One region of the Streptomyces sp. NPDC047880 genome, then DNA from elsewhere that is predicted to be linked to it. Evidence: predicted binding sites of a transcription regulator. Region 1 holds the regulator's gene; each other region holds the start of a gene.
What was found. The regulator HrcA, encoded in region 1, represses chaperone genes, less so after heat shock. The targets are predictions, from matches to a motif close to TTNGCACTCNGNNNNNCNGAGTGCNAA.
Positions count from the first base shown of each region.

Region 2: a site for HrcA is predicted at 4,432-4,458, ahead of groL (chaperonin GroEL). Genes of this name have one in related genera too.
Region 3: a site for HrcA is predicted at 3,822-3,848, ahead of groES (co-chaperone GroES). Genes of this name have one in related genera too.

Region 1 covers NZ_JBEZOK010000001.1:761,448-768,961, reverse strand. The annotation lists gene AB0937_RS03640 (hypothetical protein) at 1-439, opposite strand, end outside; gene AB0937_RS03635 (VOC family protein) at 489-881, opposite strand; gene AB0937_RS03630 (16S rRNA (uracil(1498)-N(3))-methyltransferase) at 898-1,638, opposite strand; gene AB0937_RS03625 (nitronate monooxygenase) at 1,635-2,708, opposite strand; gene dnaJ (molecular chaperone DnaJ) at 2,833-3,969, opposite strand; gene hrcA (heat-inducible transcriptional repressor HrcA) at 3,969-4,985, opposite strand; gene AB0937_RS03610 (MBL fold metallo-hydrolase) at 5,158-5,889, shown strand; gene AB0937_RS03605 (DUF3097 domain-containing protein) at 5,921-6,724, shown strand; gene hemW (radical SAM family heme chaperone HemW) at 6,940-7,514, opposite strand, start outside.
Region 2 covers NZ_JBEZOK010000005.1:148,439-155,952, reverse strand. The annotation lists gene AB0937_RS10470 (carboxylesterase family protein) at 1-1,230, opposite strand, end outside; gene AB0937_RS10465 (NADH:flavin oxidoreductase) at 1,321-2,448, opposite strand; gene groL (chaperonin GroEL) at 2,680-4,302, opposite strand; gene AB0937_RS10455 (cold-shock protein) at 4,638-4,841, opposite strand; gene AB0937_RS10450 (MoaD/ThiS family protein) at 5,288-5,563, opposite strand; gene thrC (threonine synthase) at 5,666-6,952, opposite strand; SAM riboswitch class I at 6,971-7,126, opposite strand; gene AB0937_RS10440 (glucosyl-3-phosphoglycerate synthase) at 7,279-7,514, shown strand, end outside.
Region 3 covers NZ_JBEZOK010000004.1:40,420-47,933, forward strand. The annotation lists gene AB0937_RS07905 (GNAT family N-acetyltransferase) at 1-542, shown strand, start outside; gene groL (chaperonin GroEL) at 1,672-3,297, opposite strand; gene groES (co-chaperone GroES) at 3,414-3,722, opposite strand; gene AB0937_RS07920 (polysaccharide deacetylase family protein) at 3,892-4,641, opposite strand; gene AB0937_RS07925 (polysaccharide deacetylase family protein) at 4,638-5,573, opposite strand; gene AB0937_RS07930 (methyltransferase domain-containing protein) at 5,781-6,941, shown strand; partial or broken gene AB0937_RS07935 (DUF6596 domain-containing protein) at 6,945-7,514, opposite strand, start outside.

The DNA of each region.
Region 1 (7,514 bases):
CGGGAGGCGGGGTGCTGGAGTTGCAGTCGCCGAGGCCGTCGACCTGGAACCACACCTTGCCGTCCACCTTGGCGGTGATGTTCCCGCGCACACAGGCGCCGTCCACCGCGTGGGTGACCTTGCCGTCGACGGTGATGTCCTTGCCGTCGTCGGTCTCCCCCTCGCAGTCGACGGTGGCGACGGTCCGCTCACGCGCCGAGGGTGACGCCTTCCCGCCGTTCTCCCCGTAGGAGGCGGTGCAGGTGAGCCACCGCACGCCCGCCTTCTGCCGGTTGAGTTCCTTGGTCACGGTCTCGTCGGTGGTGTACGCGACGGACGCGGCGCTGACGCTGCCCGGTTCGCAGGCGGCGGCGCCGCCCACGGCCACCACGGCGAAGGTCGCCGCGATCGCGACGCGCCGCCCGCGCGGCACCGGCCGATGACTTCCTGAAGCCCCCATGGAGGGGAGCCTGCCACTGTCGGGGGCCGCGCGGTAGGGCGCAAAGGCGTCAGCCGCGCAGCAGCAGCCACTCCTGAAGCTCCACCAAGTTGCCCTCGGGGTCCTTGAGATGGGCCACACGCATGCGGTCCGTCATGGGCGCCGGGCCGTGCAGGACCGTGGCGCCGCGCATCGTGATCTCCTCGCAGTACGCATCCAGCCCGTCCACCCGCAGCACGACCAGGGAGCGGTGCCCCTCGGCCGTTTCGCCCAGTTCGTCGAGCACCTCGGCCATCATCGACCGGTCCTGAAGCGCGATCCCCGCGGAGCCGACCGCGGGGCTGAACTTCTCGTACGGCCCGTTCGCCGCCCCCGACTGCGGTTTGAGGCCGAGGACCTCGCCGTAGAAGCGGTAACAGGCGGCGAAGTCGGTCACGAGCAGACGTACCTGTGCGAGTTCCACGATGCCTCCGAGGGGGTCAGGACCAGCGTCCGGTGCGTGCCAGGAGTACGGCCGCGGCGGCCGTCCCGGCGGTCGATGTGCGCAGCACACTGCGCCCGAGGCGGTACGCCTTGGCCCCCGCCTCCTCGAACAGCGCCAGTTCCTCCGGCGCCACGCCCCCCTCGGGCCCCACGACCAGCACGATCTCGCCGGTGGCCGGCAGGTCGGCGGTGGCCAGGGGCGCGTCCCCGCTCTCGTGCAGCACGGCGGCGAACTCCGCTCCGGCCAGCAGGGCGGCGACCTGCCTGCTCGTGGCCGCCTCCGCGACCTCGGGGAAGCGCACCCGGCGGGACTGCTTGCCGGCCTCCCGGGCCGTCGCCCGCCACTTGCCCAGCGCCTTCGCCCCTCGTTCGCCCTTCCACTGCGTGATGCAGCGTGCCGCCGCCCAGGGCACGATCGCGTCGACCCCGACCTCGGTCATCGTCTCGACGGCGAGCTCTCCCCGGTCGCCCTTGGGCAGCGCCTGGACGACGGTGACCCGGGGCTGTTCCGCCGGCTCCTCGTGCACCGACTCCAGCCGGAGGATCAGCCGGTCCTTCCCCTCCGTGTCGAGCACGACGCAGTCCGCCCAGCGGCCGGCCCCGTCCGTGAGGACGACGTCCTCACCGGCGCGCAGCCGCTTCACGGAGACGGCGTGCCGCCCCTCGGGCCCGTCGAGGACGTACCGGCCGTCACCGCCCGCGGCGAAGCCCTCGGCCACGAACACCGGCGCGGTCACAGCGCACCTCCGCTCGTCAACGACGCCCGGGCGGCGGCCAGTTCCCCGGCCAGCACCTCCACCAGCTGCCCGGCGGGCAGCTCCCGCGCCATCCGGTGCCCCTGTCCGGCCCACAGCGCCATGCCCTGCGCGTCACCGGCCTTGGCGGCGGCCTTGCGCAGGGGCGCGGTGAGGTGGTGGATCTCGGGGTAGGCGGCGGGCGCGTACGGGCCGTGCTCGCGCAGGAACCGGTTGACGAGGCCGCGCGCGGGCCGCCCGGAGAACGCCCGGGTCAACTCCGTACGCACGAACAGGGGGTTGGTCAGTGCCTGCTTGTGCAGGGCGTGCGCCCCCGACTCGGCCGTGGCGAGGAAGGCGGTGCCCAGCTGGGCCGCGCTCGCGCCCGCGGCGAGGACACCGGCGATCTGGCTGCCGCGCATGATGCCGCCGGCGGCGACGATCGGGATGCTCACGGCCTCGCGGACCTGGGCGATCAGCGACAGCAGTCCGAGGCCGGAGCCGTCCGTCTCGGGGATGTCCCGGTGGGTGCCCTGGTGGCCGCCGGCCTCGACGCCCTGGGCGATGACCCCGTCCGCGCCCGCCCGCTCCACGGCCCGGGCCTCGTCGGGGGTGGTCGCGGCGGCCAGGACGAAGGTGCCGACGCGGTGCAGGGCGTCGACGACCTCCCGGCCCGGGACGCCGAAGTGGAACGACACGACCGGTACGGGGTTGTCGCGCAGCACCACGAGCTTGGCCTCGAAGCCGTCGTCCCGTCCGCTGTCCGGGTCGCCGAGCTCGGCCTCGTACCAGGTGGCCTCGCCGGCCAGCTGGTGGGCGTAGACGTCGACGGCGGCGGGGTCGGCGTACTCCGGCTGCGGCATGAAGACGTTGACACCGAAGGGCCTGCCGGTGAGGCTCCGGAGCTGCTTGATCTCCTGGTACATCCCGTCGGCGGTCTTGTAGCCGGCGGCGAGGAATCCCAGCCCGCCCGCTTCGCACACGGCGGCGGCGAGCTTCGGTACGGAGACGCCGCCCGCCATGGGGGCCTGCACGATCGGGTGGGGGAAGAGATCGGTCAGTGCGGAGGACATGACGGCATGTTGTCACGTCCTCCGGACAACCCCTAAACCGGCCTGCCGACTGGCATAGACCAGAGGAACAAGCACCTCCCGTCTCCCGGGAGGTGCCCCGTCAGCACCCGTTGCAGGCGCCCGGTCAACGCCCGTTGAACGCATCCTTCAACCGCGAGAACAACCCCTGCTGCCCCGGCTGGAACTGCCCCGTGGGGCGTTCCTCTCCGCGGAGTTTGGAGAGTTCGCGCAGGAGGCGCTCCTGCTCGGGGTCGAGCTTGGTCGGGGTCTGGACCTCGACGTGGACGATGAGGTCGCCGCGTCCGCCGCCGCGCAGGTGCGTGACGCCCCGGCCGTGCAGCGGGATCGACTGGCCGGACTGGGTGCCCGGGCGGATGTCGACCTCCTCCATGCCGTCGAGCGTCTCCAGCGGCACCTTCGTGCCGAGGGCCGCCGCCGTCATGGGGATCGTCACCGTGCAGTGCAGGTCGTCGCCGCGCCGCTGGAACGTGCTGTGCGGCAGCTCGTGGATCTCGACGTAGAGGTCACCGGCCGGACCGCCGCCGGGGCCGACCTCGCCCTCGCCGGCGAGCTGGATGCGCGTGCCGTTGTCGACACCGGCCGGGATCTTGACCGTGAGCGTGCGGCGGGACCGGACGCGGCCGTCGCCCGCGCACTCCGGGCACGGGGTCGGGACGACCGTGCCGAAGCCCTGGCACTGCGGGCACGGGCGGGACGTCATGACCTGGCCCAGGAAGGACCGGGTCACCTGCGAGACCTCACCGCGGCCGCGGCACATGTCACACGTCTGGGCGGAGGTGCCCGGCGCCGCGCCCTCACCGCTGCAGGTGTTGCAGACGACGGCCGTGTCGACCTGGATGTCCTTGGTCGTGCCGAAGGCCGCCTCGTCGAGCTCGACCTCGATACGGATCATGGCGTCCTGGCCGCGGCGGGTGCGCGAGCGCGGTCCGCGCTGCGACGCCGTGCCGAAGAACGCGTCCATGATGTCCGAGAAGTTCCCGAAGCCACCGGCCCCGAAGCCGCCGGCGCCACCGCCGCCGGCCTGCGAGAGCGGGTCGCCGCCGAGGTCGTAGACCTGCTTCTTCTGCGGGTCCGACAGCACCTCGTAAGCGGCGTTGATCTCCTTGAACCGCTCCTGGGTCTTCGGATCGGGGTTGACGTCCGGGTGCAGCTCGCGTGCGAGCCGCCGGAAGGCCTTCTTGATCTCTTCCTGCGACGCGTCGCGGCGCACGCCGAGTACGGCGTAGTAGTCCGTGGCCACTACGACTCCGCCAGGATCTGTCCGACGTACCGTGCCACTGCGCGTACCGCTCCCATCGTTCCCGGGTAGTCCATGCGGGTCGGTCCGACCACGCCGAGCTTGGCGACTGCCTCGCCGCCCGAACCGTAGCCGACCGACACGACGGACGTGGAGTTGAGTCCTTCGTGGGCGTTCTCGTGACCGATCCGTACGGTCACGCCCGGATCCTTCGCCTCGCCGAGCAGCTTGAGGAGCACGACCTGCTCCTCGAGCGCCTCCAGCACCGGCCGGATCGTGAGGGGGAAGTCATGACCGAAGCGGGTCAGATTGGCGGTGCCGCCGATCATCAGCCGCTCCTCGTTCTCCTCGACGAGCGTCTCCAGAAGCGCGGAGAGCACCGTGGAGACCGTACCCCGGTCCTCGAGCTCGAACGCCTCGGGGAGATCCTCCACCAGACTCGGCACATCCGCGAAACGGCGGTTCGCCACGCGGCTGTTGAGGCGGGCGCGCAGATCCGCGAGCGAGGCGTCGCCGAAGGGCGCCGGGCAGTCGACCACGCGCTGCTCGACCCGCCCGGTGTCCGTGATCAGCACGAGCATCACCCGCGCGGGCGCGAGGGAGAGCAGCTCCACGTGCCGCACGGTCGAACGGGTCAGCGACGGGTACTGCACGACGGCGACCTGTCGCGTGAGCTGGGCGAGCAGCCGTACCGTACGCGCCACGACGTCGTCGAGGTCGACGGCGCCCTCGAGGAAGTTCTGGATCGCGCGCCGCTCGGGCGCGGTCATCGGCTTGACGCCGGCGAGCTTGTCGACGAACAGCCGGTAGCCCTTGTCGGTGGGGATGCGCCCGGCGCTGGTGTGCGGCTGGGCGATGTACCCCTCGTCCTCGAGGGCCGCCATGTCGTTGCGGACGGTGGCCGGGGAGACGCCGAGGTTGTGCCGCTCGGTGAGGGCCTTGGAGCCCACCGGCTCCTCGGTGCCGACGTAGTCCTGGACGATGGCGCGCAGCACCTGAAGCCTGCGTTCACTGAGCATCGCGCACACCTCCAGATGTCTCCGCCTGTTTGCCCTGCCGGTCCGGCCTGGCACTCTGCGCGTGCGAGTGCCAGCATTCCCCGGCCCAGTGTACGGCGGTGGGGTACACCCCCGGCAAGGCTGGTCGTGCGGCGCCGTGCCCCGAGCAGGGCGCACCCGCTAGCGTCGCCGTATGACGGTGACTTGGGAAGACCTCGGATGGGAGCGCGTGGCCGCCGGGGTGGGACGGTGCCGGCTGCCGGTATGGGACTGCACGATCGGGCTGGTCGCCGGGGAGGGGGCGGCCCTCATGATCGACGCGGGGTCGAGCCTCGCCGAGGGCGCGAAGCTGGGCGCGCAGGCGCGGGCACTCACCGGTCACCGTGTGACACATCTCGCGCTGACCCACCCGCACTTCGACCATGTCTTCGGCGCAGCGGCCCTCCCGGACACCGAGGTGTTCGGCGCGGTGGGGGTGGATGCGCTGCTGACGCGGGTGCGGGACCGCGAGGAACTGCGCGAGGACGGGGTGCGCCAGGGCCTGGCGGCGCCCGCGGCCGAGGAGGCGGCGGAGCGGCTGGTCGCGCCCGGCCACCTGGTCTCCGGGGAGTGGACGCTCGACCTGGGCGGCGGCCGGCAGGTGCTGCTGGCGAACGTCGGGCCGGGGCACACCGCGCACGACCTTGCGGTGCTGGTGCCCGGCGATCCGGAGGTGGTGTTCTGCGGCGACCTGGTCGAGGAGTCCGGGGAGCCGCAGGCGGGCCCGGACGCGGTGCCGTCGCAGTGGCCGGCCGCCCTGGACCGGCTGCTCGGCCTGGGCGGTGAGGACGCGGTGTACGTGCCCGGTCACGGAGCGGTGGTGGACGCGGCGTTCGTGCGGGCGCAACGGGACGCCCTGGCGGCGCGTTTCGGCGTGTCGCGGTGATCGCCGACCGCCTTCTCCTATCGTCATCCGAATGCGCCAGTACTCCGCCGATCTGACCCCGCCGTGGAAGAAGCCGAAACCGGTGCCCGAGGTGGCGGCGGAGCCGGGCCTGGTGGTGGAGGAGCCGGGGACCGGCTTCTGCGGCGCGGTGATCCGCTGCGAGGCCGGCACGGTGACGCTGGAGGACCGCTTCGGCAAGCACCGGGTGTTCCCGATGGAACCGCGCGGCTTCCTGCTGGAGGGCAGGGTGGTGACCCTGGTCCGGCCGTCGGCGGGCGGCCCCGCGCGTCCCACCCGCACGGCCTCGGGATCGGTCGCCGTCCCCGGCGCACGCGCCCGGGTGGCCCGCGCCGGCCGCATCTACGTCGAGGGCCGCCACGACGCCGAGCTGGTCGAGAAGGTGTGGGGCGACGACCTGCGCATCGAGGGCGTGGTCGTGGAGTACCTGGAGGGCGTCGACGACCTGCCGGCGATCGTCTCCGAGTTCGCCCCCGGCCCGGACGCACGGCTGGGCGTCCTGGTGGACCACCTCGTACCGGGCTCGAAGGAGTGGCGCATCGCCCGGTCGGTGACGAGCGAACACGCCCTGGTCGTCGGCCATCCGTACATCGACGTCTGGGAGGCGGTGAAACCGTCGTCCCTGGGCATCGAGGCGTGGCCCCGGGTGCCGCGGGGCCAGGACTGGAAGACGGGCGTGTGCCGGGCACTGGGCTGGCCGGACAACACGGGGGCGGCCTGGCAGCGCGTCCTGTCGGGGGTCCACTCGTACAAGGACCTGGAGCCGGAACTGCTGGGGCGGGTGGAAGAACTGATCGACTTCGTGACGGCGCCCTGACAGCGGCACGCGCAGCAGCCACCCGGCCGCGCAGCTGCTTAGCGGCGGGCGCGCGCAGCCGCCCGGCTGCGGGAGCGCGCAGCCACCCAGCAGCAGACGCCCGCAGCCGCCCGGCTGCGGGCATGCGTGCCGCTGGGGCGGCACGGGTGGGCGCAGCGGCACCTCGTCGCGCCGGGCTGCGCATCGCCCCGCCCCCGGCACCCACCCCGAGCACCTCAGTCCACGAGGTCCCGGACAACCCCGTCCGCCAGCAACCGCCCGCGCAGGGTGAGTACAGCCCGCCCCTGCTCATACGGACCCTCCTGGAGCAGCCCATCCGCCAACGCCCGACGTGAAGCGGCCAGCCCCTCCTGCCTGAGCAAGGAAAGCGGCACCCCCTCCCGCAGCCGCAACTCCAGCAGAATCCGCTCGACCCGCCGGTCCTCCTCGCTCAGCACCTCACGCCCGGCCCCCGGCGACCGCCCCGAAGCCAACGCAGCCGCATACGCACCCGGGTGCTTGACGTTCCACCACCGCACCCCGCCCACGTGACTGTGCGCCCCGGGCCCGGCTCCCCACCAGTCGGACCCCCGCCAGTACAGCTCGTTGTGCAGACACCGCCCGGCCGCCGAGGTCGCCCAGTTCGACACCTCGTACCACTCGAAGCCCGCGCCGGAGAGAACCTCGTCCGCGATCAGGTACCGGTCGGCATGCACGTCGTCGTCGGTCATCGGCACCTCGCCCCGGCGGATCCGACGGGCCAGCTGCGTCCCCTCCTCGACGATCAACGCGTACGCACTGACGTGATCCG
Region 2 (7,514 bases), on a different contig from region 1:
CAGTTCGTAGAGGTGCGCGCGTCCGCCGCCCGCGCGCTGCGCCTCGGCCAGGTGCAGCGAAGGCATGCTGAACAGCCAGTCCGTCTGGACTCGCTCGTACAGCTCCGACGGGGAGGCGTCGGGGAAGGCCGCGCGGTAGGCCTGTTCGCCGTCGGGACCGGGGGCGAACAGGCGCAGGGCCGAGGCCGCCCGCTCGTCCGGGACATGGCCGAGCTGGCCCGCCATGGCGAGGAACAGGCGGTATTCGTCGCGGTTGTGGCCGACGAGCAGGTCGACGTCCCTGGCCGAACCGGCCGCCAGCGCCTGCCACGGCGTGGTCGGCAGCACCTCGCCGTCGACGACCGGCGAGAACGGTGTGACCGTCGGTGCCGCCTGGCCCCAGCGGTCGATGTTCTGGGGCATCTTCGGGCCGAGCGTCTCGCCCGCCGAGGTCAGCTCACGCGGGGCGATCGCCGACAGGTCGGCGACCGTGGGGCGCAGGCCCAGCTCCGCGGCGAGGGCCGTGCCGATGTCACGGGCCAGGGCGTCGGAGAAGAACGTCCCCGGCACGCTCTGCGCGATCGCCCGGCGGAACAGCCCGGCCGCGCGCGGCATGGCGAGCAGCGAGGCGACCGAACCGGCGCCGGCCGATTCGCCGAAGACCGTGACCTGGCCGGGATCGCCGCCGAAGGACTCGATGTTGTCCCGCACCCACTCCAGCGCGGCCACCTGGTCGAGCAGTCCGCGGTTGGCGGGGGCTCCCTCGATGTGGGCGAAGCCCTCCATGCCGACGCGGTAGTTGAGGGACACGACGACGAGGTCACCGTCGGCCGCGATGCGGCGGGCGTCATAGCCGGGGCTGCCGGCGTGGCCGAGCTTGTAGGCACCGCCGTAGATCCAGACCATCACCGGGCGGCGTGCGTCCGGGCCGGGCTCGGGGGTCCAGACGTTGACCGTGAGCCAGTCGTCGCCCTGCGGTACGTCGATCAGGCCCGGGCCGCCCATCAGGCCGAGGTCCTGCGGTGGCGGCGGACCGAAGGCGTACGCGTCGCGTATGCCGTCCCAGGCGGGGGCGGGCCGCGGGGCCTGGAAGCGGGCCTCGCCCACCGGGGGTGCGGCGAAGGGGATGCCGCGGAAGACGGCGAGCCCCTCCTCCCTCCGTCCGCGTACCGCTCCGGCGGTGGTGCGCACCACCGGGCCGGGCTGTTCGGAGGGGCCGCCCGCCGAGGGGCGGGAGTCGGTCGTCGTCACTGGGTCTCCTCACGGGGTACCTGCGAACAAGCGTCCGTTCAGTTTCCTTGACTGACGCGAGCGGATCCAGGCACCCCGTGCGGAGGCGGGTCAGCTGAGGGTCTTCAGCGCCGCCGGGCTGTACGGGGCCAGCTCTCCGAAGCGGCCGTCGAGCACCTTGCGGGCCCACTCGGGGTCCTGGAGCAGGGCGCGGCCGACGGCGACCATGTCGAACTCGTCGCGCTCGAAGCGGTCCAGGAGGTTGTCGAGGTCGCCGACCTCGGCGCCGTGGCCCTGGAAGGACTTGAGGAAGTCGCCTCCGTCGAGGCCGACGGAGCCGACGGTGATGGTGGGCTTGCCGGTGAGCTTCTTGGTCCAGCCGGCCAGGTTGAGGTCGGAGTCGTCGAACTCGGGGACCCAGTAGCGGCGGGTGGAGGCGTGGAAGGCGTCGACGCCGGCGGCGGCCAGCGGCGCGAGGATGGACTCCAGCTCCTCCGGGGTCTCCGCGAGGCGGGCGCGGTAGGCCTCCTGCTTCCACTGGGAGAAGCGGAAGATGACGGGGAAGTCGGCGGAGACGGTCTCGCGGACGGCCGCGACGATCTCCTCGGAGAGCTTGGCGCGGGCGACGCGGTCGCCGCCGTAGGCGTCGGTGCGGCGGTTGGTGCCCTCCCAGAGGAACTGGTCGAGCAGGTAGCCGTGGGCGCCGTGCAGTTCGACACCGTCGAAGCCGATGCTCTCGGCGGCGGCCGCGGCCTCGGCGAACGCGCCGATGACGGCGTCGATGTCGGCCTGCGTCATGACCTTGCCGGTGGGCTCCGTCGCGCCGATGCGCAGGCCGGAGGGGCCGACGGCCGGGGCGTCGGCGACCGGGGGCTCACCCTGGTTGCGGACCATGCCGATGTGCCACAGCTGCGGCACGATCGTGCCGCCCGCGGCGTGCACCGCCTCGGCGACCTTCGCCCAGCCCGCGAGCTGCTCGTCGCCGTGGAAGCGCGGCACGCTGTCGCTCTGCCCGGCCGACTCGTGGCCGACGTAGGTGCCCTCGGTGACGATCAGGCCGACTCCGGCGGCGGCGCGGCGCGCGTAGTACGACACGACGTCCTCGCCGGGCACACCGCCGGGGGAGAACATGCGGGTCATCGGCGCCATCACGATCCGGTTCGGAACGGTCAGGCCGCCCAGCGATACGGGCCGGGACAGGATTTCGGCGGCGCGGGAGGCGGAGGCGGCGACAGTCACGTGGGGGCTCACTTTCGGATACCGGGGGGTATGTGCATACGCATGGGACCGACCTAACCCTCAACCATCCGGTCCCGCCCCGCCATCCCGCACCCGCTGTGATCCCGGACACGCCGCGGCTCCCGCCCGGCACCCGCACGGGGCGCCCCCCGGGCACGCCGAAGGGCGGCACCTCCTGCCGGAACAGGAAGTGCCGCCCTCGGTAAGGACGTCGATCAACCCTCAGGTCGATCAGAAGTCCATGTCACCGCCCGGCATGCCACCGCCGGCGGGCGCGGCGGCCTTCTCCGGCTTGTCGGCGATGACGGCCTCGGTGGTGAGGAACAGCGCGGCGATGGAGGCGGCGTTCTGCAGAGCGGAACGGGTCACCTTCGCCGGGTCGATGATGCCCTCGGCGATCATGTCGACGTACTCACCGGTCGCGGCGTTCAGGCCGTGGCCGACGGTGAGGTTGCGGACCTTCTCCACGACGACGCCGCCCTCGAGACCACCGTTGACGGCGATCTGCTTCAGCGGGGCCTCCAGCGCGAGCTTCACGGCGTTGGCGCCGGTCGCCTCGTCACCCTCGAGCTCCAGCTTCTCGAAGACCTGGGAGGCCTGCAGCAGGGCCACGCCACCACCGGCGACGATGCCCTCCTCGACGGCCGCCTTGGCGTTGCGCACGGCGTCCTCGATGCGGTGCTTGCGCTCCTTGAGCTCCACCTCGGTGGCGGCACCGGCCTTGATGACCGCGACACCGCCGGCGAGCTTCGCCAGGCGCTCCTGCAGCTTCTCGCGGTCGTAGTCCGAGTCGCTGTTCTCGATCTCGGCGCGGATCTGGTTGACGCGGCCCTGGACCTGGTCGGCCGAGCCGGCACCGTCGACGATGGTGGTCTCGTCCTTGGTGATGACGACCTTGCGGGCCTTGCCCAGCAGGTCGAGCGTGGCGTTCTCCAGCTTGAGGCCGACCTCCTCGGAGATCACCTCGCCGCCGGTGAGGATGCCGATGTCCTGCAGCATCGCCTTGCGGCGGTCGCCGAAGCCCGGGGCCTTGACGGCAACGGACTTGAAGGTGCCGCGGATCTTGTTGACGACCAGGGTCGACAGGGCCTCGCCCTCGACGTCCTCGGCGATGATCAGCAGCGGCTTGCCGGACTGCATGACCTTCTCGAGGAGCGGCAGCAGGTCCTTGACGTTGCTGATCTTCGAGTTGGCGATCAGGATGTACGGGTCGTCGAGGACGGCCTCCATACGCTCCATGTCGGTGGCGAAGTACGCCGAGATGTAGCCCTTGTCGAAGCGCATACCCTCGGTGAGCTCCAGCTCCAGACCGAAGGTCTGGGACTCCTCGACGGTGATGACGCCTTCCTTGCCGACCTTGTCCATGGCCTCGGCGATGAGCTCGCCGATCTGGGTGTCGGCGGCGGAGATGGAGGCCGTGGAGGCGATCTGCTCCTTGGTCTCGACGTCCTTCGCCTGCTCCAGCAGGGCGGCGGAGACGGCCTCGACGGCGCGCTCGATGCCGCGCTTCAGGGCCATCGGGTTGGCGCCGGCGGCGACGTTGCGCAGGCCTTCCTTGACCAGGGCCTGGGCGAGAACGGTCGCGGTGGTCGTACCGTCACCGGCGACGTCGTCCGTCTTCTTGGCGACTTCCTTGACCAGCTCGGCGCCGATCTTCTCGTACGGGTCCTCGAGCTCGATCTCCTTGGCGATGGAGACACCATCGTTGGTGATCGTGGGCGCGCCCCACTTCTTCTCGAGGACGACGTTGCGGCCCTTGGGGCCGAGCGTCACCTTGACGGCGTCCGCGAGCTGGTTCATGCCGCGCTCGAGGCCGCGCCGCGCCTCCTCGTCGAACGCGATGATCTTGGCCATGTGAAGTGGTCCCTCCAGGACTGGGGGTGATTACTTCGGACCGCGCCCGCGCCCGCGACGGACGGCTCGCTTGCCTCGTGGGTTCCTTCCCCCACCCGGCCTGCGGGCCTCACCGACCCGGTCCTTACGTTGTCACTCTCACCTTCAGAGTGCTAACGCAATGATTAGCACTCGACCCCTGCGAGTGCAAGCGCCTCCCGGGTACCGGGCCGGGGCGTCAGCCACCCGCGAACACCGCCCCGCGCCCCCTTCGAACAGACCGAAGGGCCCGCACCCCGGGGGGTACGGGCCCTTCTGAGAAGACCGGTCGCTTGAGCGTTGGTCGTGGTGCGCGTTCAGGCAGAGACGCGAACCATGTCGGCCTGCGGTCCCTTCTGACCCTGCGAGATCTCGAACTCGACCCGCTGGCCCTCTTCAAGGGTGCGGTAGCCGTCCATCTGGATCGCGCTGTAGTGGACGAAAACATCCGCACCACCGTCGACCGCGATGAAGCCGTACCCCTTCTCCGCGTTGAACCACTTGACGGTGCCCTGAGCCATGCCTAACTCCCCTATTACTGGCCCTTGCACAGATCCACACTTCGCGGACCCGGGTCAGACCTCACCCCCCACGGTTGGGGGCGTGCGCCGGAACGCGTCGACCGCGGCTGAATGTATCTGTCCAACTGCCCTCTGCAACAGGTCAATCGGACGAGAATTCTGGACGCACAGGGTCCGGAATGTGGGGAGAATTCACCCGAATTCAGGGCAAGTCGGGCGACGCAAAGGGAACAAAAGCCTCAAAAGGCATGCACACTTTGGCTACATCTTGTCGGGCTCGAAGCGGGAATTCAGGGTTCCGATCAGCGGATCGGGACCGCGTTCCCCAACTGTACCCCGCTCAACCACACAGAATTGCCCCCTCCGCTTCTCTCACGGAGGGGGCAATTCGATAAACTCTCAGTGACTGTCGTTACCGAAGGTAACAATCGAGTCGGCCGACCGGATCAGCCACCCGCGACGGCGGGAATGATCGACACACCGGCACCGTCCGGCGTCGCCGTCTCCAGACCCTGCTCGAAGCGCACGTCGTCGTCGTTGACGTACACGTTGACGAACCGGCGCAGCTTGCCCTGGTCGTCGAGCACCCGGGCGGCGATCCCGGTGTGGTTCTTCTCCAGATCGGCGATGACCTCGCCGAGGTTCGCCCCCTCGGCGGCGACCTCGGCCTGCCCGCCGGTGTAGGTACGCAGGATGGTGGGGATCCGAACGGTGACGCTCATCGGAATATGACCTCCGGTTTCGATTGAGCTACGGCTGGGGCGCGTCCCTGGGGGCGCGGGGAACTGCGCGACCAGCCCCCACCGGCCCGCAGCGATCGACGATCAGACGAGCCCGGCCTCGCGGAACGAGTCCAAGTTGGGCCGGATGGTCGCGGTCAGCCCGGTGCCGGCCACCGCGTCCAGCGTCTTGAGGCCGTCTCCGGTGTTGAGCACGACGGTGGTCTTGGTGGGGTCGAGCGCCCCGCTCTCGACCAACTTCTTGGTCACCCCCACCGTCACCCCACCGGCGGTCTCCGCGAAGATCCCCTCGGTCCGCGCAAGGATCTTGATCGCGTCGACGACCTGCTCGTCGTTCACGTCCTCCACCGCACCACCGGTCCGCCGCGCGATGTCCAGCACGTACGGCCCGTCCGCCGGGTTGCCGATGGCGAGGGACTTGGCGATGGTGTCCGGCTTCTGCGGGCGCACCACGTCGTGCCCGGCCTTGAACGCCGTGGACACCGGGGAGCAGCCGAGCGCCTGCGCGCCGAAGATCTTGTACGGCTTGTCCTCGACCAGACCGAGCTTGATCAGCTCCTGCAGACCCTTGTCGATCTTCGTGAGCTGCGAACCGGAGGCGATCGGCACCACGATCTGGTCCGGCAGCCGCCAGCCGAGCTGCTCGCAGATCTCGTACGCGAGGGTCTTCGACCCCTCCGCGTAGTACGGCCGCAGGTTGACGTTGACGAAGCCCCAGCCCTCACCGGCCGGGTCGCCGATCAGCTCGGAGCAGAAGCGGTTCACGTCGTCGTAGTTGCCCTCGATGCCGACGAGCTCACCGCCGTAGACCGCGGCCATGACGACCTTGCCCTGCTCCAGGTCGTGCGGGATGAACACGCAGGAGCGGAAGCCGGCGCGGGCCGCCGCGGCACCCACCGCACCGGCGAGGTTGCCGGTGGACGAGCAGGAGAGCGTGGTGAAGCCGAAGGCGCGGGCGGCCTCCAGGGCCTGGGCGACGACCCGGTCCTTGAAGGAGTGCGTCGGGTTGCCGGAGTCGTCCTTGACGAACAGCTTGCCGGCGTCGACGCCCAGCTCACGCGCGAGGTTGTCGGCCTTGACGAGCTTGGTCCAGCCCGGGTTGATGTTCGGCTTGTCCGCCACGTCGGCCGGGACCGGCAGCAGCGGGGCGTAGCGCCAGATGTTCGCGGGCCCCGCTTCGATGCGCTTGCGGAGCTCCTCGGTGTCGTAGCCCGAGAAGTCGTAGGCGATCTCCAGCGGGCCGAAACACTCCTCGCACGCGAAGACCGGGCCGAGGGGTACGCGGTGACCGCACTCACGGCAGCTGAGGGCAGCCGCGGGACCGAGGTCTACGGTGGAGTCAGTGGTGCTTGCAACAGTCTGCACAGCCATGTGAGGCGAGGCCCTTTCTCCTCATCTTCCTCACGACGCATCTCGCCGTGAGACGGATTTGGCACCTTCCCTAGCCGGGAGCCTCGCGCAGTGGTCGCCAATGACCTACGAGTACCGACTGGAGGGTTGCCGGGGCTTCATCGGGCCGTTTCCCTCTGCCCCTCTGGATGAGCTGTATGCGGTTGTAAAGGCGGGTGACCCCGGACATGCGATGGTCATCCGCGTTGTTCAAGACTGTAACCGACGACCAGGACAATTGAGATAGTCGTCCGAACCGCGAGATGGATCACTCCGTCCCGCCCGGAGCACGCAGAGGAGCCGCCACGGTGCTGGAAGAAGTCGAGCGCTGGCTGAGCACCCGTTCCTGGTCCGCGAACGATCGCCCGCTCCACCAGATCCTCGCAGCGAAGCAGCGCACCGGCCAGACGGTCAGTGTGGTGCTGCCCGCGCTGAACGAGGAGGCGACGGTCGGTGACATCGCCTCCGTCATCCGCCACGACCTGATGCGCCAGGTCCCGCTCGTCGACGAGCTGGTCGTCGTCGACTCGGGGTCGACCGACCG
Region 3 (7,514 bases), on a different contig from region 1:
AGGGCTGCGCAAAGGAGTCGGCCGCCGACTGGTTCCACCGGATCTGCGAGGTGCACGACGGCGTCTTCTCGGCCGAGCCGTTCGCCTGGGTCCCGGAGATGTCACCGGCGCACGAGGCGGAACTCCGGGGTCTGATGGAGGTCGCGGGCTTCCGCCTGGTCTTGGCCCGGCAGCAGGACCGTCTCCTCGGATACGCCTACGGCCATCCGCTGCCCGTCGGCCACGGCTGGTGGGGCGACTTCGACCGGACGCTCCCCGCCGGCCTGGTTGCGGAATGGCCGGGCCGGACCTTCGCCGTCATCAGCCTGGCGGTCCTCCCCGAACGGCGTGGCCGTGGCACGGGCAGGCGCCTCATGGAGGAACTCCTGCACGACCGCGAGGAGCAGCGCGCGATCTTGTCGGTGCAGCCCACCGCCCTCGCGGCGCAGCGTCTCTACCGGCAGTGGGGATGGACGAAGGCCGGCAGGAAGGGCCCGCTGTCCGGCGTGACACCGCCCTGCTGGGACATCTACGTGCGGGAGCTGGGCATTGCGCCCCAGTAGGAGGCCGCCGTCTCCGGTCAGGCCCTGCACGGGCACCCCCGCTGCTCGGTGCGCGCACCGGCCGCTCCCCGGATGTCGGCCGTGGCTCTTGGGGGGTGACCGCGGTATCCGCCGATGCGCACGGGATCCCGGCCTTCGTCGGACACGGCGGCGGCGCGCGCTCGTACTCCTCGTGCCGGACGGTGAGCCTGGCGATCCGTGCGAGGGCCGCGATGAGCAGTGGGCGTTGCTGCGAAGCGGTGTGCCGAGCGCATGCCGGCGGCGAATGCACCGCAGAGCAGACGCCTGACACGCACCGGGAGAGCCCGGGCGCACTGCTTCGCTCTCGTCACGCCCCTTCCTGCCGCCGTACCGCACTGAGACGGGAACGCAACTCGGCTTCACCGCCCATTCGACGATGGGTGCCCACGGCGACTGGATGAGCCGGTACATCGGGAAGGTCGCCACCGCGAATGCACCGACCGCCACGGCCACAAGACACGCCACCGCGACGTCCGGATCAGCCGGCTGGGCCGGCACCCCGAGCCAGGCCAGGCAGACGACCGTGACAGCCACCTGCGCCATCATGACCACAACCCAGAGAATCCCGAGCGTGAACCGAACCGCGGCTATCAAGATGCCTGCGCTCGCCGTGACGCCTTGCTCCTCGACCAGCCGGCGCACGGCGGCGCGACGCTCGGCGGCCGGCTGCTCCAGCATCGCGGTCACCTCCGGCTCGACCTGCTCGACCAGCCGACTCACCCAGCCCTGGATCGTCCGTTGATAGGACGCGACCTCCAGACCGGCGGCGATGAGAATCACCGGCGCCACAGCGGCCGAGGTCGCAGCGAACGGCTCCGTCATCTGCATGCGGGCAGCATGCCCACATCCCACCCGCTGCCAAAGGCACGTTGCGGAAGAGTGACATGGCCGTACGAGAGGCAGGCGCGGAGTGGTGGGGCGGCCCCGGCGGGTTCGGCACCGCCGCCGAACCCGCCGTACGGCACCTGGTGGAACAGGGCTGTCCGGAGCGCGACTCGGGCCTTCGTTCATCGGGCCGGAGGCAAACGCCGTTTCGGGCAATACGGTGAGGGCCCGGCGCCCCTTACGGGGTGCCGGGCCCTCACTCAGGCTCTGGCGACCTTGGTCGTCAGTGGGCGTGGCCGTGGCCGTGGCCCGCGGCGGCCGGCTCCTCCTCTTCCTTCTTCTCGACGACCAGGGTCTCGGTCGTGAGCAGGAGGGAGGCGATGGAGGCGGCGTTCTCCAGGGCGGAGCGGGTGACCTTGACCGGGTCGATGACGCCGGCCTTCACCAGGTCGCCGTACTCGCCGGTGGCAGCGTTGAAGCCCTGGCCCTTGTCGAGCTCGGCGACCTTGGAGGTGATGACGTAGCCCTCGAGGCCGGCGTTCTCGGCGATCCAGCGCAGCGGCTCGACGGCGGCCTTGCGGACGACCGCGACACCCGTGGCCTCGTCGCCGGTCTTGCCGAGGTTGCCCTCGAGGACCTTGACGGCGTGGACCAGCGCGGAGCCACCACCGGAGACGATGCCCTCCTCGACCGCGGCGCGGGTCGCGGAGATGGCGTCCTCCAGACGGTGCTTGCGCTCCTTGAGCTCGACCTCGGTGGCGGCACCCACGCGGATGACGCACACGCCGCCGGCCAGCTTCGCGAGGCGCTCCTGGAGCTTCTCGCGGTCCCAGTCGGAGTCGGTGGTCTCGATCTCGGCCTTGATCTGGGCGACGCGGCCGTGCACGTCGTCCTTCTTGCCGGCGCCGTCGACGATGGTGGTGTCGTCCTTGGTGACGGTGACGCGGCGGGCGGAGCCGAGGACGTCCAGGCCGACCTGGTCGAGCTTGAGGCCGACCTCCTCGGAGACGACCGTGGCGCCGGTGAGGACGGCCATGTCCTGCAGCATCGCCTTGCGGCGGTCGCCGAAGCCCGGGGCCTTCACCGCGACGGCGTTGAAGGTGCCGCGGATCTTGTTCACGACGAGGGTGGACAGGGCCTCGCCCTCGACGTCCTCGGCGATGATCAGCAGCGGCTTGGAGGCGTTGGCCTGGATGACCTTCTCCAGCAGCGGCAGCAGGTCCGCGATGGCGGAGATCTTGCCCTGCGTGATGAGGATGTACGGGTCGTCCAGGACGGCTTCCATGCGCTCCTGGTCCGTCACGAAGTACGGCGACAGGTAGCCCTTGTCGAAGGCCATGCCCTCGGTGAAGTCCAGCTCCAGGCCGAAGGTGTTGGACTCCTCGACGGTGATGACGCCGTCCTTGCCGACCTTGTCCATCGCCTCGGCGATGAGCTCGCCGACCTGCGTGTCCTGGGCGGACAGACCGGCGACGGCGGCGATGTCGGACTTCTCGTCGATCGGCCGGGCGGTCGCGAGGAGCTCCTCGGAGACCGCGGCGACGGCGGCGTCGATGCCCTTCTTCAGGGCGGCCGGGGAGGCACCGGCGGCGACGTTCTTCAGGCCCTCGCGCACGAGCGCCTGGGCGAGCACGGTCGCGGTGGTCGTACCGTCACCCGCGATGTCGTTGGTCTTGGTCGCCACCTCCTTGACCAGCTGGGCACCGAGGTTCTCGTACGGGTCCTCGACCTCGACCTCACGGGCGATGGTCACACCGTCGTTGGTGATGGTGGGAGCGCCGAACTTCTTGTCGATGACGACATTGCGGCCCTTGGGGCCGATCGTCACCTTGACCGTGTCGGCAAGCTTGTTGACGCCGCGCTCGAGGGCGCGACGGGCGTCCTCGTCGAACTTCAGGATCTTCGCCATGGGAGCGTGAGCCCTCTTCCGGAATCTGGGATATACGGCACTGCGCCCCGGGCGCCCGGCTTATTGGCGATCGCGGGGGCCAGGGGCGCAGTTCGAAGCAAGGTGCTTGGGGTGAATTACTTCTCGACGATCGCGAGCACGTCGCGGGCCGAGAGGACGAGGTACTCCTCGCCGTTGTACTTCACCTCGGTGCCGCCGTACTTGCTGTAGAGCACGACGTCGCCGACGGAGACGTCGAGCGGAAGACGGTTGCCGTCCTCGAAGCGGCCCGGGCCCACGGCCAGGACGACGCCCTCCTGGGGCTTCTCCTTGGCGGTGTCCGGGATGACCAGGCCAGAGGCGGTGGTCTGCTCGGCGTCGAGCGGCTGGACCACGATGCGGTCCTCGAGCGGCTTGATGGCAACCTTGGAGCTGGTGGTCGTCACGATCCGACCTCCCCCTTCGGAGATCTCACGGGGTTAACTGTCTGAGGTGGCGACCAGGTGGATCCGTCGTCGCGGGTGCCGGACCTGCCCGTCGCTGTGTTGGCACTCTCCTAGGGGGAGTGCCAGAGCCGAGACTATGACTGCGATTAGCACTCGGTCAAGCGGACTGCTAATTGCCGACGGCGCGTCGTGCGGGTGCCCGCTCCAGGTGGTCCTCGAGCCGCCCCACGCGCAGCCCCCGTTCCCCGATCTCCCGCAGCAGGCGCTCGGTCCGTTCCGTGAGGGTCAGGGACCCGGTCTCGCCGGACGGCACCGAGACGATGTCGCCCGCCCGCAGACCGTGCGCGCCCCGGGTGTACGTCAGTTCGCCGTCGGCGCCCAGGGACGCGCGCCACAGGACGACCGCGGTGATGCCGCAGTCGCCGGCGGCGCGCAGGGTCGTGGTGTCGTAGGTGCCGTAGGGCGGGCGGAGGAGCCGGGGGGTGACGCCGAAGCGGGAGCGGAGTTTGTGCTGCTGGCCGCAGATCTCGGCGCGCTGTCCGGCGTACGGCAGGCCGCGCAGGGCGGGGTGGTCGAGGGTGTGGTTCTGGAGGGACGCGCCGACCGCGCGCAGCCGGGCGAAGTGGCCGTAGCCGGGTCCCACGACGCTGTCCGTGAGGAACATGCTGACCGGGAGCCGCCGTTCGCGGACGAGGCCGATGAAGCGGGGGTCGCGTTCGGCGCCGTCGTCGTAGGTGAGGAAGACGACGGGCTCGCGGGTGGGGACGTGGTCCACGACGGGCGGCAGCCGGCGCGGGTCGCTCACCTCGGGTGCCGGGTCCCGGGCGCGGCCGTCGGCGGTGCCCGGCCGCTCCCCCGGAGCCCCGGCGCAGCCGGTCAGCAGGGCCGCGCACAGCAGGGCGGCGGCCGGCCGCCTCACAGGTAGTCCTCCAGCCGCGCCACCGTGTAGCCCTGGGCCGCGACCTTGTTCAGGAAGCGGCGGACCATGTCGGCCATCGTGCCCTTCCACTGGTCGCGGCCCCGGAAGTGCGTGAGGACGATGTCGCCCGGGCGCAGCTTCCGGCCCCCGTCGCGGTACTCCCAGTGGTCGGCGAAGACCTCCTCGTTCCACAGCGGCACGTAGGCGATGCCGCAGGCCTTGGCGGCGCGCAGGGTCGCCCGGTCGTAGCTGCCGTAGGGCGGGCGGAAGAGCGTGGGGCGGGTGCCGAAGCGCCTCTCCATGTAGCGCTGCATGCCGCAGATCTCGCGCACCTGCGCCCGGTACGACAGGCCCCGCAGATTGGGGTGGTACAGGGTGTGGTTGTGCAGCGCCACGCCCTTGGACTGCATCCGCCGGAAGTAGCCGGGGTCGTCCTTGACCAGGTAGCCGCTGAGGAAGGCGCTGTACGGCACGTCGAGGTCGGTCATCATCCGCAGGAACGCGGGGTCCTTCTCGGCTCCGTCGTCGATGGTGAGGAAGACGACCTTGTCGCGGGTGGGGATCCTCGTGAAGACGGGCGGGAGGTCCAGCTCCCGGTGGCCGTCCACCTCGAAGCCCTTGCGGGTCCTGATCCTCGGCTTGGCCACGGGCGCGGGCGGGGCGACTGACGGGGTCCTGCGCAGGTCCCAGCGGTGTGCGGCGGCGGCCCGGGCGGCGTGCGCGGCGCGCAGCTTGGTGGCGTAGGAGTCGAGCGCGCGGGCCGGGGGCGCGTCGAGGGGCTGCTGGCCGCCGGCCGGGGTGACCTGGTCGCCGCCGTCCTGCGCGCAGCCGGAGGCGATGGCGGCGAGGACGAGCACGGCGAGGACGATCCGTGCGCCGGCGGGCACCCGCCCCCATGCCCGGCTTTCATCGTTTTGTACGACTGCTCGCATGGTGCCGGATCCTCGCAGCCCCCTCCCGGCGATCCCGCCCGACACCGCGGCCGGCGCCCCCACCATCCTCCGACTGGCCCACACCGGCCGGGCTCCGGGAGCGGCCGCGGCCCCCTCCGGCAGCACCCACCGGCCACGGGTCTCCCTGCCCGTTCGCAGCACCCGGCCGGCGGCACCCCCTCTTCCGCCGTGGCCGACAATGATCCGGTGAACGACCTCGACCTCCTCCTCACCCCCGAAGGCAGCGCCCTCCTCGACGAGGTGCGGGACACCGACCCGGCGCGGGAGCTGGCCGTCGCGACCCGGCTGCGCCGCGAGCACCCCGCCGAACTCGTGTCGGCGGCGCTCGGCCAGGCACGGCTGCGGCAGCGGGCGGTGGCCAAGTTCGGGGCCGAGGACGCGGGCCGGATGTTCTTCACGCCGAACGGGGTCGAGCAGTCGACGCGGGCGAGCGTGGGGGCCTACCGGGCCCGGCGGATGGCCGAGTCGGGCATCACCTCGGTCGCCGACCTGTGCTGCGGCATCGGCGGTGACGCGATCGCGCTGGCCCGCGCCGGAATCCGCGTCCTGGCCGTGGACCGGGACCCGCAGACGGCCGCCGCGGCCCGGGCCAACGCCGAGGCGCTGGGCCTGGCCGGCCTCGTCGAGGTACGCGAGGCCGACGTCACGGAGGTGGACACGGCCGGTTTTGACGCCGTGTTCGTCGACCCCGCCCGGCGCGGCGGCCGCGGCCGGATCTTCGACCCCGAGGCGTACTCGCCGCCGCTGTCCTGGGCGGTCTCCGCCGCCCGCCGGGCGCCCCACGCCGCTCTGAAGATCGCCCCCGGCGTCCCGCACGAGGCGGTCCCCGAGGACGCCGAGGCCGAGTGGATCTCCGACGGCGGGGACGTCAAGGAGGCCGTGCTGTGGTTCGGCACCGAGCCGGGGGCGGTCCGGGCGACCCTCCTGCCCGGCCCCCGCAGCCTGCTCTCCCGCGGCCTGCCCGACCCGGACGTCCGCCCGCCCGGCCGCTACCTCTACGAGCCCGACGGCGCCGTCATCCGGGCCCACCTGGTCGCCGAAGTGGCCGACCAGGTAGGCGGCGGCCTGCTCGACGCGACCATCGCGTACGTCACGGGCGACACCCTGCGCCCGACCCCGTACGCCACGGCCTACGAGATCACCGACCACCTGCCCTTCAACGTCAAGAGGCTGAAGGCCCTCCTGCGGGAGCGGCAGGTCGGCACGCTGACCGTGAAGAAGCGGGGCTCGGCGGTCGAGCCGGAGGAGCTCCGCAGGAAGGTCAAGCCGCAGGGCCCGCACGCGGCGACGGTGTTCCTGACCCGGGTCGCGGGGGCCCCGGCGATGCTCATCGGGCACCCCGCCTGACCTTCAGGACGGCTCGGCCGCCCTCCGCAGCAGCAGGTCCCGCTCCCTCGCGTTCCGGGTGAGCGACGCCGCCCGCTCGAACTCCGCCCGGGCCTCCGCCGTGCGGCCGAGACGGGCCAGGAGATCGCCGCGGACGCTGGGCAGCAGGTGGTAGTCCCGCAGGGCCGGGTCGCCGGCCAGGGCGTCGACGAGGACGAGGGCCGGGGCCGGGCCCTCGGACATCGAGACGGCCACCGCACGGTTCAGCTCCACGACCGGCGACGGGGAGCGGGCGGCCAGAAGGCCGTAGAGGGTGGCGATGCGGGCCCAGTCGGTCTCCTCGTAGGTGTACGCGTGCGCGTGGCAGGCGGCGATGGCCGCTTGCAGGGTGTACGGGCCCGGGCCGCCGGAGGAGGTGGCCTCGGCCCGGCCCAGCGCGGCGAAACCGCGGGCGATGAGCATGCGGTTCCAGCGGGAGCGGTTCTGGTCCTTCAACAGGACCGGCTCGCCGGAGGGGCCGGTACGGGCCGCGGTCCGGGAGGCCTGGAGCTCCAGCAGCGCGGTGAGGCCGTGCACCTCGGATTCCTTCGGCAT